Regions from separate parts of the Oceanobacillus sp. CF4.6 genome, predicted to be linked through region 1. Evidence: predicted binding sites of a transcription regulator. Region 1 holds the regulator's gene; the other holds the start of a gene.
The links. The regulator Rex, encoded in region 1, represses fermentation and respiration genes when NADH is low (regulators of the CRP and FNR family bind a similar motif). The targets are predictions, from matches to a motif close to TTGTGAAATATTTCACAA.
Positions count from the first base shown of each region.

Region 1 (11,210 bases):
GAAACTTCATTGTAGGTTTTGCGAGGAGTGCAACAACTCCGAATGGTCTTGCAACACGACGAGCAGTCGCTATTAAGCAAGATGAACATCATGGAACAATTTAGCATATTCCCTTATATCGCGGGGTGGAGCAGTCCGGTAGCTCGTTGGGCTCATAACCCAAAGGTCGCAGGTTCAAATCCTGCCCCCGCAACCAATTTATCTCAATTAACTACGTAGAATAGACTTCTTTGTTAATTGAAAATCAGTAGTACTTGAAGAGTGCAACAAAATTATTTTAATTATCTACATGAAGTAATTGAGAATCACAAAATAGATTTTATCCAGATTAAAAATGAAGTACTGGATGTTGATCGCATTTGTAAATTTGGTCCGGTAGTTCAGTTGGTTAGAATGCCTGCCTGTCACGCAGGAGGTCGCGGGTTCGAGTCCCGTCCGGACCGCCATTTTTATACTATAATAGATGATTGTACACATGATTTCGTTAAACGAAACGTGTGTTTTTTAGTTTTTAAGCTTCTTTACCATACATATTTTTTTAAAATATATATTTATCCCTCCTTTAATACATACGAAAATTCCTCTAATTTCTTCGATTCCTTTATTATTTTTCCTTTTTCTTTATGTTTTTGCTATCATAGTTGTAGTTAATAAAAAGAATGGTGATAATTGATGGATGAATTTTCCTTTATAGACTCAATAAAACAGAAAACGTATAGTCAGTCATCGTTAATCAAAGGTATAGGTGATGATGCGGCGGTTTTCAGAACTTCAATGGATATTGTTACAGCAGTAGATACGTTTGTAGAAAATGTCCATTTTTCTAAAGAAACAATGAATTCTTTTCATGTTGGATATCGAGCACTTGCAGCCAATATTAGCGATTTGGCTGCGATGGGAGCTGTACCTGCTTTTTATCTTGTTTCCATTGTAATTCCTAAAGAATGGGAGCAGGAGGAACTTGTTCAAATCTTTGATGGGATGAAACAATTAGCAGAGCAATATAAAATGGATTTAATCGGTGGAGATACAGTTTCAGGTAAAGAACTATCTATTTCCATCACAGTGATGGGGTATACAATGAAGGATAAATCACGTTTCAGAAGCGATTCTATTCAAGGCGATATCGTTTTTGTTACTGGGACATTAGGTGATTCACAGGCAGGATTTCATGTATTGACAAATCGCGATAATTACATTGAACCTGCTTATTTTGTAAATAAACATCGCATGCCATCGCCTCGCGTTGAGTTCTCAAGCAAATTAAATAACATAACTAGATTAGCATTAAATGATATCAGTGATGGAATTGCAAGTGAAGCCAATGAGATTGCTGAAGCTTCGCGTGTTACAATAACATTAGTAGATGAATTACTTCCTACCAGTACTAATTTTAATCAATTCTCATTAGATTTGCAGTATAAATGGAAATTATACGGTGGAGAAGATTTTGAATTGATGGGCACCGTATCAAAAGAAGAATGGAATGAAGTAAAGCGAATTGCAGAACTGACGAATACAATGGTTTCTGAAATTGGTTATGTTTCTGCAGCAGATCCTGTTGGTCGTGTATTTTTGAAACAAAATCATAACAAGGATATCATTTTAGAGAAAAAAGGTTACACACACTTAAAGTAGGTGGATTAAATGACGAAAATAAAGACAAATACAGAGCGGGAAACAACTTCACTAGCAGGAGAACTTGCCTTGTTGCTTAAGCCTGGTGACGTGATTACACTAGAGGGTGAATTAGGCTCTGGTAAAACAACATTTACAAAAGGACTGGCAAGGGGACTCGGTGTGAAACGAAATATAAGCAGTCCTACTTTTACGATCATAAAAGAATATGAGGGTGAGCTTCCTTTATATCATATGGATGTTTACAGGCTTGAGAATTCTGAAGAAGATATCGGTTTTGATGAGTATTTCGATGGAAATGGCATTAGTGTTGTAGAATGGGCACAGTTTATTGAGGAGTTTTTACCCGATGAACGTTTAAATATTAAAATCAGCTATATTGATGAACATAAGAGAGAACTGGAATTTACACCAACTGGTACTCACTTTAAATGGGTTGTAAATGAATTGATGAGTTAGGAGCAATTTGAATGAATATACTTGCAATAGATACTTCGAATCAGGTACTTGGTGTGTCTATACTGAAAGATGACCAGATCGTTGGAGAAGTAATGACAAATCTCACAAAAAATCATTCCGTAAGATTAATGCCTGCAATTGAAAATTTGATGAATGAGGTGGCCCTAAAACCTGACCAACTGGATAGAATTGTGGTTGCAAAAGGGCCTGGGTCTTATACAGGAGTACGAATTGGCATCTCAACAGCTAAAACAATGGCATGGGCATTAAATATCCCGGTCGTAGGTGTATCGAGCCTGGAAGTACTCGCTTATCAGGGACGGTTCTTTAGTGATTATATCTGTCCTTTTTTTGATGCACGAAGAGGGCTTGTATTTACAGGTTTATATCAGTGGATCGATCATAAACTTGTGAACGTCCTGGAAGAAAAGAATCTATTAATGGATGATGTGTTGAAAGAGCTTGGGATAAAAAAGAAAAGTGTTCTTTTTTTAAGTCCTGACATTTCTATTTATAAAGAAGGAATTCAGCAATCCCTTGGAGAACTTGCCGTTATACCTGAAGGTCCATACCATATACCTCAAGCAGGTCATTTAGGATTGGCTGGTATAACCAAAGAAGCGGATTCCACACATACGTTAACACCTAACTACTTGCGTCTGGCTGAAGCAGAATCAAATTGGTTGAGACAACAAAAGGGAAATAAAAATCATGGCTAAAGTTACGATAAGGAAGATGTTAGTTTTCGATGTAAATCAAGTATTGGATGTGGAACGTGTATCATTTCGGACTCCATGGACAACAGATATTTTCTATCAGGAATTGATTGATAATAAGCATGCGCATTATTTTGTTATGGAGCTGGATGATAAGATTGTTGGTTATATAGGAATTTGGATTGTGATTGATGATGCTCAAATTACGAATGTAGCTATCCTGCCAGATTACCGTGGGAATAAACTTGGTGAAAAGCTTTTTGGCTATACCGTACAGTACGCAGTGAAAATGGGAGTAAAACGGCTTTCTCTGGAAGTTCGGGAGTCCAATAGTCCTGCTCAGGGGTTGTATAAAAAGTTTGGTCTTGTAGCGGGTGGAATTCGCAAAAATTACTATACAGACAATGGGGAAGATGCTATCGTTATGTGGGTGAATTTAATATGAAAACAAATAGATTAATATTAGGAATAGAAACAAGCTGTGATGAAACTGCTGTAGCCATTGTAAAAAATGGAACAGAGATTATTACAAATGTTGTAGCTTCCCAAATTGAAAGTCATAAACGATTTGGCGGGGTAGTACCTGAAATTGCATCCAGACATCATGTGGAGCAAATTACGCTTATACTTGAAGAAGCTTTTCAGGACGCACAGGTGACATGGGATGAAATTGACGCGATTGCAGTGACAGAAGGACCTGGTCTTGTTGGAGCATTACTTGTAGGCGTAAATGCAGCCAAAGCACTTGCATTTGCCAAACAGAAGCCTTTAGTGGGCGTGCATCATATTGCTGGCCATATTTATGCCAATCGATTGGAAAAGGAATTTCAGTTTCCGTTGTTGGCTCTGATTGTGTCAGGTGGGCATACGGAGTTGGTTTTAATGAAAGAACATGGATTATATGAGCTAATTGGAGAAACGCGTGATGATGCAGCTGGAGAAGCTTATGATAAAGTAGCCAGAATGCTTCATTTACCTTATCCGGGCGGCCCGCATATTGACCGATTGGCTGCAATTGGGAAAGAAACAATTGAATTCCCAAGAGCTTGGCTTGAAAACGACAGTTATGACTTTAGTTTCAGTGGATTAAAATCAGCTGTGATTAATAAAATTCACAATGCGAAGCAACGTGGAGAGACGCTGAAAAATGAAGATATCGCTGCAAGCTTCCAGGCTAGTGTTGTAGAAGTCTTAACTGCCAAAACAGTAAAAGCTGCGAAAGAATATAATGTGAAACAGGTGATCGTAGCTGGTGGAGTGGCAGCAAATAAAGGCTTAAGAGAAGAATTGAATTTCGCATTTAGTAAAACAGAAATACCCTTACTAATTCCAGATTTCAAGCTCTGTACAGATAATGCTGCCATGATCGCTGCTGCTGGAACAATTGCCTATGACCAAGGAAGACGTTCAGGGCTAGATCTGAATGCAAATGCATCGTTACTATTAAAGTAATCCACAGGTTATACACAGGGGTGTGGATATTTTACTAGGATAACTGTAAAATATAGATTTTCATTGTGGGTAAAAGTTGTTGATAAAATGATGTAACCCTGTGGATAATGTGTATAAGTTTGTTAATAACCTTAAGTATAGCTAATTAATTGATGAAAAGGCTGTGGATATCTCTGATTTATCCACGACGTATCTGTAAAAAAGCAATGGAATGAACAGGAAAGAAATTTGGGTGATGCTGTAATGAATAAAAAACAATCGTATTATATGCAAACGGATTTAATATTTTTATTTACTTTGTTCGTCTGTGTTAGTTTGCTTGCCATTTTTAATGCACAGCAGCTGGAACAGTATGAAGGTGAAAACTTTGTTCTAAAGCAGATTTTATGGTTCACTGCTGGAGCTTTTATCGTAGCAGCTATCCAATTTCTTGACTTGGAACAACTCTATAAAGCAAGTGTGTATATATATGGAACGAGCATTTTGGTACTTATCGTATTGTTGATAAGTCCTGAATCAATAGCAAGGACTATCAATGGGGCAAAAAGCTGGTTTACTTTGCCGGGATTGTCATTGCAACCAGCAGAGTTTACTAAAATAACGACTATTTTATTTATGGCTGCTGTGATCAGTAAGCATAAATCAAAGTTTGAAGTAAGCAACCTTAAAAGTGATGCCTATTTATTAGTTAAAATACTTATTCTTACTGCTGTACCTGTATCCTTGATTCTGCTGCAACCCGACTTTGGAACAGCAATGGTATATCTGTTCATTGCGGGTATGATGATTATATTATCCGGCATTAACTGGAAAATAATTACGAGCTTAATCGTTGTCATTTCTACGGTGTCTGCTGCAGTGATTGGTTTTGTTATAAAATTTCCAGTACTGGCACAGGAAGTTCTCGGAATTCGTCAATACCAGGTTAATCGTATTCTGACTTGGTTTGATCCAACGCAACAGTCCAGTGACGCAACATACCATTTTGACCGCGCATATATGGCACTGGGTTCTGGACAGTTATTTGGCAAAGGAATGGGAAGTCTTGAAGTTAATTACCCCGAGGCACATACGGATTTTATATTCTCTGTAATTGGGGAGAGCTTCGGCTTCATTGGAAGTGCCATTGTTATATTTTTGTACTTTATGCTTTTGTATAAGCTTGTCACATTAGGGCTGAGCATATTTAAGTATTCGTCATTTGGTACGTATTTTTGTTTTGGATTTTTGAGTCTTCTATTAATCCACGTTTTTCAAAATATTGGAATGACCTTGGGGGTTATGCCGATTACCGGGATTCCATTGTTATTAATCAGCTATGGAGGGAGTTCCATCTTATCCACAATGATCGGGTTAGGTATTGTGTATCGGGTGGCAGTAGAGAACACCATTCAAAACGATTATTTATTTAAATAGAAAAACAGCAGTATCATTTAAGATACTGCTGTTTTTCTATTTTTAACTGTTTCATCGTTTTAGAGGTTCTCTTGAAGAGAAGTCCATTCTTCCATTAAATGCTCAGCTTCTTGTTTTGTGCTGCTTACTTTCTGGGTAAGTTCCAATGATTTTTCATGGTCCTGATATATTTCAGGTTTTGTCATTTCCTCTTCCATTTCGGAAATTTCCAATTCCAAACGCTCAATCATTTCCTCAAGGTCAGCAATCCGACGCTCTGTTTTCCGTTTTTCACTTTGCTGTTGCTTTCCTTCTTTAAAACTCAGCTTTTTATTTTCGGCTGCTGGCCCAATTTCCTTTTCCTGCTGAAGTCGTTTTAATTCTGCTTCTTCTTCCTTTTTTTCCAAGTAGTAGTCATAGTCTCCAAGATACATTGAAATGCCGTTTCGTTGCATTTCAGCAACCTGATCGGCAATTTTATTGATGAAATAGCGATCATGCGAGACGAATATAATGGTTCCGGGAAAATCATTAAGAGCAGCTTCAAGAACCTCTTTGCTATCAATATCCAAATGGTTTGTTGGTTCATCCAAAATAAGCAGATTCGCTTTTTGCATTTTTAATTTTGCGAGAGCAAGTCGGGCCTTTTCTCCACCACTTAATGTGTGAACCGGTTTAAGGACATCTTCACCAGAAAATAGAAAATTCCCGAGAATGGTTCGAATATCTTTTTCATTAATTGTAGGGTAATCATCCCATAATTCCTGTAGAAGGCTTTTTGATGAGTCAAGCTCTGCTTGTTCCTGATCATAATAACCAATTTGGACATTGGTGCCGATTTGGATCGACCCACGATCAGACTTTAGGTTACCTAATATAGCTTTTAATAAAGTTGTCTTACCAACTCCATTTGGACCTACGAGTGCGATGCGTTCGCCACGATTTACATGTAATTTAATATCGGAGAAAATAGGTTCCTGTTCATTTTCATAACTTAGACGCAGTTGATCTATATTTAAAACGTCATTTCCGCTTCTTTTTTCAATCTGAAAGGAAAAGGATGCCGAAGATTCATCTCCAGGTGGACGGTCAAGTCGATCCATTTTTTCGAGCTGCTTTCTCCGGCTTTGCGCTCTTTTTGTAGTAGAAGCTCGGACAATATTTCGTTGTACGAAGTCCTCCAATTTCTTTATTTCTGTTTGCTGCTTTTCAAATTCCTTTAATTCCTGTTCGTAATTTAAAGCCTTTTTCTCCAAATACTTACTATAGCTTCCATGATATTTACTCGTTTTGTGCCGTGCAATTTCATAAACAATGGAAACCGTCTTGTCTAGAAAATAGCGATCATGCGAAACGATGACAATGGCACCAGGATAGTTAACTAAATAATTTTCCAGCCAGGAAAGCGTATCGATATCCAGGTGGTTCGTTGGCTCATCCAAAATCAACAGTTGCGGTTTTTGCAGTAAGAGTTTCCCCAATGCCAGTCGTGTCTTTTGGCCACCGCTTAGCTCCATGATTGGTGTATTGAAATCATAATCAAAGAAATTCAACCCTGTCAGAACAGTCTTTATGTCTGATTCATACGTGTACCCTCCGCCAGTTTGATAAGCCAGCTGAAGTTTATCATAATCCTGAAGTAACTTTTCATAGTCTTCCCCCGCTAAATTAGAAGCATTTTCCATGTCCTTTTCCAACGAATGAAGCTTGCTTTCCTGAAGCCTTAGATGCGAGAATACCTCCATCATTTCATCCCAAATGGTTTTACCTGACTCCAGTGTCATATGCTGGGAGAGATAGCCGAATGTAAGGTCTTTAGGTTTAAAGAAATCTCCCTCATCATAGGATAATTCACCAGCCATAATCTTTAGCAATGTCGATTTCCCGGCACCGTTTCTTCCTACAATGGCGACACGATCATTATCTTTTATTTCTAGTTTAATATTTGATAAAATTTCTTCAGCACCGAAGGATTTTGAAAGGCCGTTTAATTGCATTAATATCATAAATATTCACCCCATCCTTCATAGTGTATCTTATAGTTAATTAAGTAAGCAACTCAGGTTGTGAAAAATATCACGACTTCTTTCTGGATTTCTGTTAAAATGGAATAGGATACGTTTATATCATTTACTATAGGATCGAAAAGAGGAACGTTTAATGGACCAAAATAAAATTCCACAAGCTACTGCAAAGCGCTTGCCACTATACTATCGTTTTCTGAATAACTTAAATCAGCAAGGTAAAAAAAGAGTTTCATCCAAAGAATTAAGTGAAGCAGTAAAAGTTGATTCTGCTACAATTAGAAGAGACTTCTCTTATTTCGGTGCACTAGGCAAAAAGGGTTATGGTTACAATGTCGAGTACTTACTAGGTTTTTTTAGAAGTACATTGGACCAAAACGAAGTTACAGAAGTGGCTTTAATTGGTGTAGGTAACCTTGGTACAGCATTCCTAAATTATAATTTCATGAAAAATAATAACATCCGCATTACAATGGCATTCGATGCTGACCGTGAAAAAGTAGGTACCGATATTGGTGGGATACCCGTTTATCATGTCGACGATCTCGATGAAAAATTGAATCATATTAAAGTTGCTATCTTAACCATACCAGCTATTGAAGCGGATTCAATTGCCAATAAACTGGTAGAAAAGGGGATAACTGGAATCCTTAACTTTACACCTGCGAGGATAACCGTCCCTAAAAGGATTCGCGTACATCATATTGATCTGGCTGTCGAATTGCAGGCACTCGTATATTTTCTGAAACACTATTCACTTGATAAATAATAATAATGCTATTGAAATGTAATTATTTCGATGGCTTTATTTTTTTGCAAATTGGAGTATATCTAATTATCTAATGAAAGATGGGAGAATTTTTTATGAAGAAATTGGGGCGCTTTGGTATATCCACTATTTTATTTATTTTTATTTCATTCGTCTTTTCAGCATGTTCAGAAGATGAAAGTATACAAGAATCGTCTGATAAATCCGTTCGTGCAGAGATGGAGGAAGATACGGAAGAAGATTTGCAGGAAAATCTCCCTGAAGACGAGGTATTATTTACAGTGATTGAGAATAATGTAAATGCACTTACAAATGGAAACCAAAATGAATATAAGAATACGGTACATAGTGAGTCACCTGTATATGATCAAACTGTAGATACAATGAAACAATTATCTCCTTATCAATTGGATATGGAGCTTTCCGGTCTTTCTGTAGAAGAAAAGACGGAAGAAGAGGCAAGGGTTTCTTTTACCCAGACAACGATAAAGATGGAAGGATCCGAATTTCAAAACAATAAAACTTCAGGGATACATGTATTAAAAAATGAAAATGGGAATTGGAAAATCTATCAGACAGAAGTCGAAGAAGTAATTACACTTGATGAAGATGTCTTATCTGAAGAAGTAACGATGGAAGGGGAATATACGGATTACATTACCAATCTGAAAACTCCATTTGATGATGGTGGGTGGACGCTCGGGAACTATCAGGAAGCAGAAGGCGAAGCGATTGCAGAGTATCTGCCATCTAATGAGGACTTCAGTAATTTAACGGAATTATTAACCATTCATTATTATCAAGATGGAAATCATCACATAGGCATAGAAAATTTCCTTTCTGAAATGGAGAACAATCTTACCGAAGTGAGTACAGGTAGCTTAGAATTCAACAGATTAGAACAATCATCAGAGGAAGGGATAATTGAATTCGCTTTAACTGATGATGAGGTACTGTTCGATCAGGAAGAGGTTGTGAGGGTATTCATAAAAGAAAATGACTTGTTTGCTTTACGGTATACGACATTGGAAAAAAAGATAGATAACAAAAAAGCGTGGATCGATATGCTAAAAGATATACAGTGAATAAGTAAAAGGAGCAGAATATTATCATTCTACTCCTTTTTATTTTTGGACTTAAAATATTGTGTCAGCAGTTTAAAGACTACCCAGAAATCCATGGCTGCAACTGCAGCGAAGATAAGCGTAACCGGATTCCAAAGCGTTTCCCCTTTACTTTGAATTGCAATGTAAATAAATGTCGTACCCATCAGCGTGTATATGAATGCTTTGATTAATAATGATTTACCCATTAATTATCCTCCAATGAAAATTGTTTGTAATTGGTCCAGTTGATGTTGAATTTCCTCTGGAGTCAGTGAATACTGTGCAAGAACAACCATCGTATTCATTCCAGCGTGAACGATAATTGGCACTAGAATCCGCTTCGTTTTTACATATAGAAATGCGAATACAAAGCCCATCGAAGCATAAATTAAGATGTGTTGCGGTTCACCATGGATGAATCCGAAGATAAGTGCGGAAAGCAGCCCGGCAAAAAAGAAATTCATTCGTTTATAAAAAGTACCGAATATGATTTTACGAAAAATTAATTCTTCCAGTATTGGTGCAATAATTGCTGGGATTAGCATAAATAATGGAGCGGCACGGGTAATATCCATAATCTGTTGCGTGTTCGCTGAACCTGGATCTATACCAAGCACTTCCATTTCAATTGTAGCTGCAATACCTTGAGCGAATAAAGCCATAAATATACCAAGCACAGACCAAAGAATGACGGTACCTGTAGTGGCAGCATTTCGGGCACTTTGCATTTGCATATCTGGTTTCATTATAAACAGGATTACTACAAGACCAGCAATAAAGCTAAAGATGGTCCAATAAACAACAGCATCAAAAGCAGAAATCGGAAATAAGTTTAAAAGCAAAGGGGCTCCGAGGATGCCTGAAAATTGAACAATAATATAAGTGAGAATTACGTACCAGTATCTTCTAGCCAAATGAATGTCTCCTTTAATTACTTTCTACATTTACATATCACCCATTCTAACATAACTTGGATGATGAATTATAATCGTATGTCTTACTTTAAAATCATCTTCTTTATTTATATTATTAAAAATATGGAAAAATAAAACATACTTTGCTTGCATTTTTCGGATGGATTAATTATTATATGAGTAGGAGTTAGCACTCAATGTATTAGAGTGCTAATAAACTAAAAATTGATATGGAATTAAGGAGGCATTCTACATGATTAAACCACTAGGAGATCGTGTTGTTATCGAACTTGTTGAACAAGAAGAAACAACTGCAAGCGGAATCGTACTTCCAGATTCGGCACAGGAAAAGCCGCAAGAAGGTCGCGTTGTTGCAGTAGGAACTGGTCGAGTAACTGAAAATGGAGAAAAAGTAGCACTTGAAGTTTCTGAAGGTGACGTTATTATTTTCTCTAAATTTGCTGGTACCGAAGTAAAACACCAAGGTGCAGAATACTTAATTCTTCGTGAAAATGACATTTTAGCTGTAGTTAGCTAATAAAAACATAAAATTAACTACTTATTTAAATAAATTAATCATGATTTTATCAAAGGAGGAATTTTCTTATGGCTAAAGATATAAAATTTAGTGAAGATGCACGTGGTTCGATGCTTCGCGGTGTTGATACATTAGCAAACGCTGTCAAAGTAACTTTAGGACCAAAAGGGCGTAACGTTGTTTTAGATAAAAAATTCGG
Region 1 is NZ_JBIMEX010000004.1:236,522-247,731, reverse strand. Features, by position in the region: tRNA gene ACHABU_RS09350 (tRNA-Met) at 120-196, shown strand; tRNA gene ACHABU_RS09345 (tRNA-Asp) at 370-446, shown strand; gene thiL (thiamine-phosphate kinase) at 673-1,638, shown strand; gene tsaE (tRNA (adenosine(37)-N6)-threonylcarbamoyltransferase complex ATPase subunit type 1 TsaE) at 1,648-2,097, shown strand; gene tsaB (tRNA (adenosine(37)-N6)-threonylcarbamoyltransferase complex dimerization subunit type 1 TsaB) at 2,109-2,816, shown strand; gene rimI (ribosomal protein S18-alanine N-acetyltransferase) at 2,806-3,258, shown strand; gene tsaD (tRNA (adenosine(37)-N6)-threonylcarbamoyltransferase complex transferase subunit TsaD) at 3,255-4,265, shown strand; gene ACHABU_RS09315 (FtsW/RodA/SpoVE family cell cycle protein) at 4,509-5,681, shown strand; gene ACHABU_RS09310 (ABC-F family ATP-binding cassette domain-containing protein) at 5,741-7,666, opposite strand; gene ACHABU_RS09305 (redox-sensing transcriptional repressor Rex) at 7,821-8,453, shown strand; gene ACHABU_RS09300 (hypothetical protein) at 8,549-9,538, shown strand; gene ACHABU_RS09295 (YdiK family protein) at 9,568-9,765, opposite strand; gene ACHABU_RS09290 (lysostaphin resistance A-like protein) at 9,769-10,473, opposite strand; gene groES (co-chaperone GroES) at 10,727-11,011, shown strand; gene groL (chaperonin GroEL) at 11,080-11,210, shown strand, end outside.

Region 2 (7,145 bases), on a different contig from region 1:
GTGCAAACCGGTTTTGCACGTACCGGTAAAATGTTTGCCTGTGAATGGGAAGATGTTGTCCCGGATATTTATGTGATGGGTAAAGCCCTAGGTGGCGGTATCTTTCCAGTATCTGCAATTGCAGCTAATAAAGAAGTGATGGACGTCTTCACACCAGGGTCACATGGTTCAACATTCGGGGGTAACCCATTGGCGTGTGCCGTATCCTTGGCAGCAATTGAGGTTATCGAGGAAGAAAACTTAGTTGAAAAATCACTTCAATTAGGTGACTATTTTGCAACAGCATTGCGAGCAATCAATCATCCAGGTTTGAAAGAAGTTCGTGGCCGTGGGTTGTTTATCGGTGTGGAATTTGACAAACCGGTTCGTTCGTATTGTGAACAATTACTGGAGGAAGGTGTATTGTGTAAAGAAACGCATGAGAACACGATTCGTTTTGCACCACCACTTGTAATCAAACAGGAAGATCTGGACTGGGCGATTGAAAAAATCTCGAAAGTTTTATCAAAATAACTGTATACGGTGCCTGTCACTTCCCGATTTATGTCACAATATGTCGAAAGCCGAACAGTGCCTGGCACTGTTCGGCTTTTTGCTTTCATATTCACGATAGACTATACTGAAAAAATAATATTCAAATAACTGTTGGTAATTTGAGGAAGGAATAGGGAATACATATGAAAATGTTATTTATGCTGCGGGATCCATTTATTAAAGCAGAACCAAAATTTCTAGATGACATGAGAACACTGGGGGAGGTAAAGGTTATCCTGACAGACCAGGGAATTGAGAAGGAGGAATTAAAAAGAGAAGTTGCGGATATGGACGTCATAGTTGTAGCTGTTGTTAAAATTGATAAAGAAATCATTGATGCAGCACCAAATTTAAAATACATTATGAAGTTTGGTTCGGGCTATGACAATATTGATCATCTCTATGCGCGAGAAAAAGGGATACCAGTCACAAATATTCCAGGTCAGAATACAGAAGCTGTAGCAGACCATGCTTTTGGTCTTATGATTGCTGCTGCAAGGCATATTACTCAAAAAAATCAGGAAATGAAAGCTGGCCATTGGGAAAATACAATAGGCTATGAAATTTTTAAAAAGCGTATCGGTATCATTGGTTTTGGTAATATCGGCAAAGCTCTTGCAAGACGTGCATCGGGATTTAACATGGAAATAAACACCTATGGCAATCATAAAGACTATGAAACTGCTGAGAAACTACAGGTTAATTTTGTCGAACTGGATGAGCTTTTATCCACTTCTGATGTGATTGTTATTTGTACGAATTACAATGAAAAAACCCGCAAAATGATCAATAAAGATACATTAGGTATGATGAAACCGACGGCAATTCTTATCAATATATCACGTGGTGGATTAGTTGATGAAGATGCATTGATCGAAGCATTGAAAAAAGGCCAAATTAGTGCTGCGGGCCTTGATGTGTTTGCAGATGAACCTACGAAAAGTGAACTGGCTACACTGCCAAATGTCATCGCAACGCCGCATATAGGAGCTGCTACCTATGAAGCGGTTGATCGAATGGGTGAAGGAGCGTTTGAAAATCTTAAAAGGTTTGCAGCTGGCGATGAATTGGAGAACCTCGTAAACTGAGCAATCGGCAGTAAGTGCCTGTCACTCCCCGAATTATGTCGAATTATATTCACGGATATCCGGTTGGGAATTAAACATTATATTGTAATATAAAAACAGTTCCGCGAAGGTAATAAGAACCATCGCGGAACTGTTTTTCTGCTTATAAGCGGAATTGATAAATCGACAAATTTCTCCAAAAATCGGGGAGTGACAGGCACTGTTTGGTTTAGTTTTGTTCTGCGATTGATTTGCTGGCTAATTGCATAATTGTCATGTCATCCATGGGTGGGTTGTGGAGTCCTGCGCGTACATCACGATAGTAACGCTGCAATGGATTTTTAGCTGACAAACTGCGGGCACCGGTGATTCGCATTGCTAGATCAATCACTTCAATCGCTTTATTAACGACAGATAATTTAACTGCGCCGAGTTCTGGCCCCATCGCATCTCTAGTAGCTGCATCACTTTCATCCCATTTCCTAGCAACACCATAAAGGAAATGCCGGGACTCCATCATCTTCAGCTCCATCTCACCGAGCTTTTGTTTCACATTCGGTAAATCGGAGATCGTGCCTTCAATACTGTTTGGAGAATAGCTGGCAGCAAATTGAATTGCGTATTCCTGTGCAGCGCTGGCAATTCCGAGATAACATGCCGGTATATGCAGCAACCAGCCAGTAGCCTTCTTTTTACCAGGTGTTAAACGTTCTACGAGATCATCTTTTTTTACATTTACATTTTCCAATACGAGATCATGACTACCAGTACCCTTCATTGCAATCGAATCCCATGTTTCATCAACCCTGACACCATCTCGCGTTCGCTTAACCAAAAAATTCCCAACTTGGTCAGTGCCGTCAATAGTTGCACTTACGACGAAATAATCAAGAATAGGTGAGAGGGTGGTGAATGTTTTTCTACCATTAATTACCCATCCATCATTGACTTCTTTTGCAAAGGTTTCCGGTTTGCCACCACGAGTGGGGCTTCCAGCAGCAGGCTCTGAGGCAGCATTATTTAGGAGCGCCCCTGTTTGGGCGACATCACGGGCAATTGCTTCATACGTTTCCTTCTGCCAGATTTGATTTTCTCCAAGATGTTTCATGATTCCCATATGCCATCCAATCGAAAGTGCTGTTGAACCATCCGCCTTTCCGATAATTTCCTGAAATTGAAGCATATCCAATAATGAAATTCCAGCGCCACCATATTCTTTTGGCACCGTTAATGCCGGGTAACCGATTCCTTTTAAGTCCTCGAAATTTTCAAAAGGAAATGAGCCATCTTCATCGTGCTGCCGTGCACGACTTGCAAAGGCTTCTACCGTTTTTATTAAAAGGCTTACTTGTTCTTCCTTCATTTCTAACTCTGTTAATTTCATTAGGAACCTCCTACGTTTGATTTCATTAATCATATCAATAAAGTTGGATTTATACGCTTATTATTTCATTAAACAAGGATAGTTTCAATTGGAATCGCTTAACACCATTCGACAAATATCGGGGAGTGACAGGCACTATTGTGTTTAATATTTCGAAATGTTTGTAAAAAGGCAGCGCTTACAGTATGCTGTTGGTAGTTACAAAAGGACAGTTAATTACTAAAAGGAGGAGATTTAAATGGAAGATAAAGTAGTATTGATCACTGGTGGAGCTGGTGGTATTGGACAAGCAACGGCACAGCTTTTTTTAAATAATGGCGCAAAAGTAGTGTTGATTGATATTAATCAGGAAGCCCTTGATAAAGCAAAGACTTCTTTGAAAGCTGATAGTAATAAGATTATGACTCTTAAAGCGAATGTAACAGATGAAGAAGATGTTAAAAACTATGTGCGACAAACTGTGGAAGCCTTTGGAAAAATTGATGTTTTCTTCAACAATGCAGGAATCAATGGACCATTTACACAGATTAAGGATTTGGAAAAAGAAAAATTTGAACAAATTCTTAGTATTAACGTAACTGGCGTATTTCTAGGACTAAAACATGTAATAAAACAGATGGAGATCCAAGGCTATGGCAGCATCATTAATACCGCATCAAATGCAGCATATATTGGTTCAGCTGGTATGGCTGGATATATTGCTTCCAAGCATGCGGTAGCAGGAATAACAAAAACTGCTGCACTTGAAGCAGCTTCGAGTGGAATTCGTGTCAATGCTGTTGCACCAGCAGCGATTGACACACAGATGCTTGCAGATATTCAGAACAATATTACACCAGGTGAGCCAGAAACTTCAGGAGAAGCAATCAAACAGGGAATACCAGTTGGACGCTTCGGTTCGCCAAATGAAGTTGCTCAAGTTGTACTGTTCCTTGCATCTGATAATGCATCGTTCGTGAATGGCTCCTTGTATAATGTTGATGGAGGCATGCAGGCAGATTAATAGATTATCACAAATAAAAGAGATGAAATCACATGGCTGTGGTTTCATCTCTTTTCGATATAACTGAATTTTTTGAAGAGAGGATAATCTGTCTATCATTCGACAAATTTCACCAAATTCCGGGGAGTGACAGGCACTGTTCGGTTTTTGGGGATGGCGGTTTAGATGAGGATGCCGGCTTTTTTTAAGTCGGCACAGGCTGCTTCAATTTTGTCGGTAGCGTCGGCTTCAATGGTGTGCAGATGTACACCGTCTGTTAGGGATGATAAATAGGAGGCACCAGCTGTGTGAATTTTCTCGACGAATTGGTCCGCTTCTCTTCGGTTGCTGACCCGAATCGATGCAGTCAAATCACCGTAGACAGCATGCTCAACCTTAACATCCTTAATCGTAACGCCATGGTCGACGATGAGATAGAGTTCATCCAGCGTTTGTTCGTCACCATGTTTACAGGCGATTACCTTCTGTTCTAAAGAATCATTTTTATCATCGTTTAAATAAAGGTACCCCTGGCTTGTTGCGATGATCGGCTCATTTTTTGCTTTTAAAATGGAAACGTCTTGAACGATCACCTGTCTGGAGACATTGGTTTCTTTGGCGAAATCACTGCCGCTGATTGGCTTTTTTGCTTCTTTCAGCTTGGTTATAATCAGTTGCTGTCTATTAGCAGAAGACATTTTCTTCTCCGTTTTCATATAGAAACCACCTCAATAAAATTTTCACGTGATGCGAATCGTTTTGCTTTCACCATAGCATAAATACGCAACACGTCAATGATAGCAGGTATCCGTTTGTAAAGGACCCTACATACGAAATTTAATACTTGATAATATATTAATTCTATGTAAATATAGATGTCAAGACAGGTGACTTACCAAATTAGAATTCTTTAACTTTACCACTAGATACATAGAAAAAATAAGGCCTATATGATTAAAAATAAACAAGCGTACCTTCATACCCTTAATGTGAAAAACATCACAATCACAATTACATAAAAGGAGAAATAAACATGAACATATTAAAACTGCGCAAAGCACTCGAGTCTTTTTTATTAGAAGATATCGGTGATCAGGATATAACGAGCGAGGCGATTTTTCCGGAAACTCAAACAGGAAAAGGGGTATTCATCGCCAAAGAGACAGGGACATTATCCGGCTTAGCCATTATAAAAGAAGCATACCATCTGATCGAACCACAAATGGAAATCAAGCTTCATTTTAAAGACGGTGAGAAGGTTCAACCGCTCGATACCATTGCAGAAGTATATGGCCCTGTTCGCCATTTGTTAACGGGAGAACGGGTCATCTTAAATTTGCTACAACGAATGAGTGGAATTGCAACGATGACGAATCAAGCAATCGAAACATTGAATGATTCAACGATACATCTTTGTGATACTAGAAAAACAATGCCAGGTTTGCGCATGCTGGATAAATATGCGGTCATCACTGGTGGAGGAAAAAATCATCGCAATGGATTATATGACGGTGTGATGATTAAGGATAATCATATTTCATATTGTGGATCAATAACGAAAGCAGTTGAAAAAGCACGAGCAGCAGTTGGTCATATGGTAAAAATCGAAGTCGAAACGGAAAACAAGGAAGAAGTAATGGAAGCGATAGCTGCAGGCGCAGACGTTATTATGTTCGATAATCGCAGTCCAGAAGAAGTTAAGGAATTTGCAGCAATGGTCCCAAGCACCATTGTCACGGAAGCTTCAGGTGGGATTATGATGGAAAAACTAGCAACTTATGCAAATACCGGTGTTCATTATATTTCATTAGGAGCATTAACGCATTCGGTGAAGGCATTAGATATTAGTTTGCAAGTTCAAGAGGGAAAGAAAAAGTAACTTATCGCAGTAATGAGTAGGGGGGAGAAATTCGTGAATAAAAATAGATACATGGCTATAGCTATCATGCTCGGAATTGTTTTCTTGGCAGCTTGCGGAAGTGAATCTGTTTCAAATACGAACGGTTCAAAGGATTCCATCGAAACAACGATCATTGGTGGACGTACTGGTGGAGCCTGGTCTGTATTTGCAGAGGGGATTGCTGAATCCATCCGCCGGGAAAACGATGGTGCTATTGTTACAGTGGAGCCGGGCAGCATTGTGGAAAACCCACCAGCTGTCGGAACGGCTGTCGTGCCATATGGCTTGTCCTATGCGATGACTTCCTATGCCGCATACAGCGGAGAGGAACCATATTCAGAGGCTTACACCAATCTTCGGGCTGTAAGTGTTGTCATACCATCTAACTATTATCAATTCATTGTTACCGCAGATACACCGTATGAATCGATTGCTGAAATTGCCCGACAGCAAGCACCGATTCGATTAGCGGTCGATCAACAAGGCTCAGCAGGGGAAATTATAACGCGAGCAATTTTACAGGAATATGGAGTTACCTATGAAGATATCCATTCCTGGGGAGGATCGATAGATTATTTATCCGGATCGAAAACATTTGAAATGATGGCAGATCATCGAATGGATGCAACCGGTGATGCAGTATCAGCACCGTCCGGAGATATAATTGAGGCTTCCACTACGATGAAGTTGAAAATGCTCGCACTGGATCAGGAAACGATTCAGGCAGTATCGGAAGAACTAGGTATGGAATCTGGCACCATTAAAGCTAACACATATGCTTTTATGGAAGAGGATATCGACACAATAAGTACACCGGCTATCCTTATCACCCATAAAGATGTCCCAGAGGATGAAGTCTATCAAATGACGAAATCGATTTATGAAAATATGGATTATCTTGGAAATGTGCATGAGGAATTCAAAAATTTAACAGAAGAGAAGATGATGGATGTTGGCAATGTTCCCCTACATCCGGGCGCTGAAAAATTTTTCCGGGAAAAGGGATTGCTGGAATAACTTTTCCAAAAAGGAGTCGTAGCACAGTGGACATCAAGACATTTTTAACCGGCTGGTTTGTGGAAGGGTATAAACGCAACCTATCAAGCAATCCTATGAAAATCTTTTCCATAATCGCATGCATTTTATCGGTATACCAGATTTGGTCTGTCGTTTGGGGGAATTTGGATCCACTTAATCAAATGGCGATCCATCTTGCTTTCATCCTGGCACTTACTTTTTTGCTTTATGGCTATTCGAAAAAGGATGGTATAAAAAGGC
Region 2 is NZ_JBIMEX010000011.1:23,566-30,710, forward strand. Features, by position in the region: gene ACHABU_RS15480 (ornithine--oxo-acid transaminase) at 1-513, shown strand, start outside; gene ACHABU_RS15485 (2-hydroxyacid dehydrogenase) at 678-1,622, shown strand; gene ACHABU_RS15490 (acyl-CoA dehydrogenase family protein) at 1,831-2,985, opposite strand; gene ACHABU_RS15495 (SDR family NAD(P)-dependent oxidoreductase) at 3,224-3,988, shown strand; gene ACHABU_RS15500 (transcription repressor NadR) at 4,150-4,683, opposite strand; gene nadC (carboxylating nicotinate-nucleotide diphosphorylase) at 5,001-5,846, shown strand; gene ACHABU_RS15510 (TAXI family TRAP transporter solute-binding subunit) at 5,880-6,884, shown strand; gene ACHABU_RS15515 (TRAP transporter permease) at 6,911-7,145, shown strand, end outside.
Region 2: a site for Rex is predicted at 4,955-4,972, ahead of nadC (carboxylating nicotinate-nucleotide diphosphorylase). Genes of this name have one in related genera too.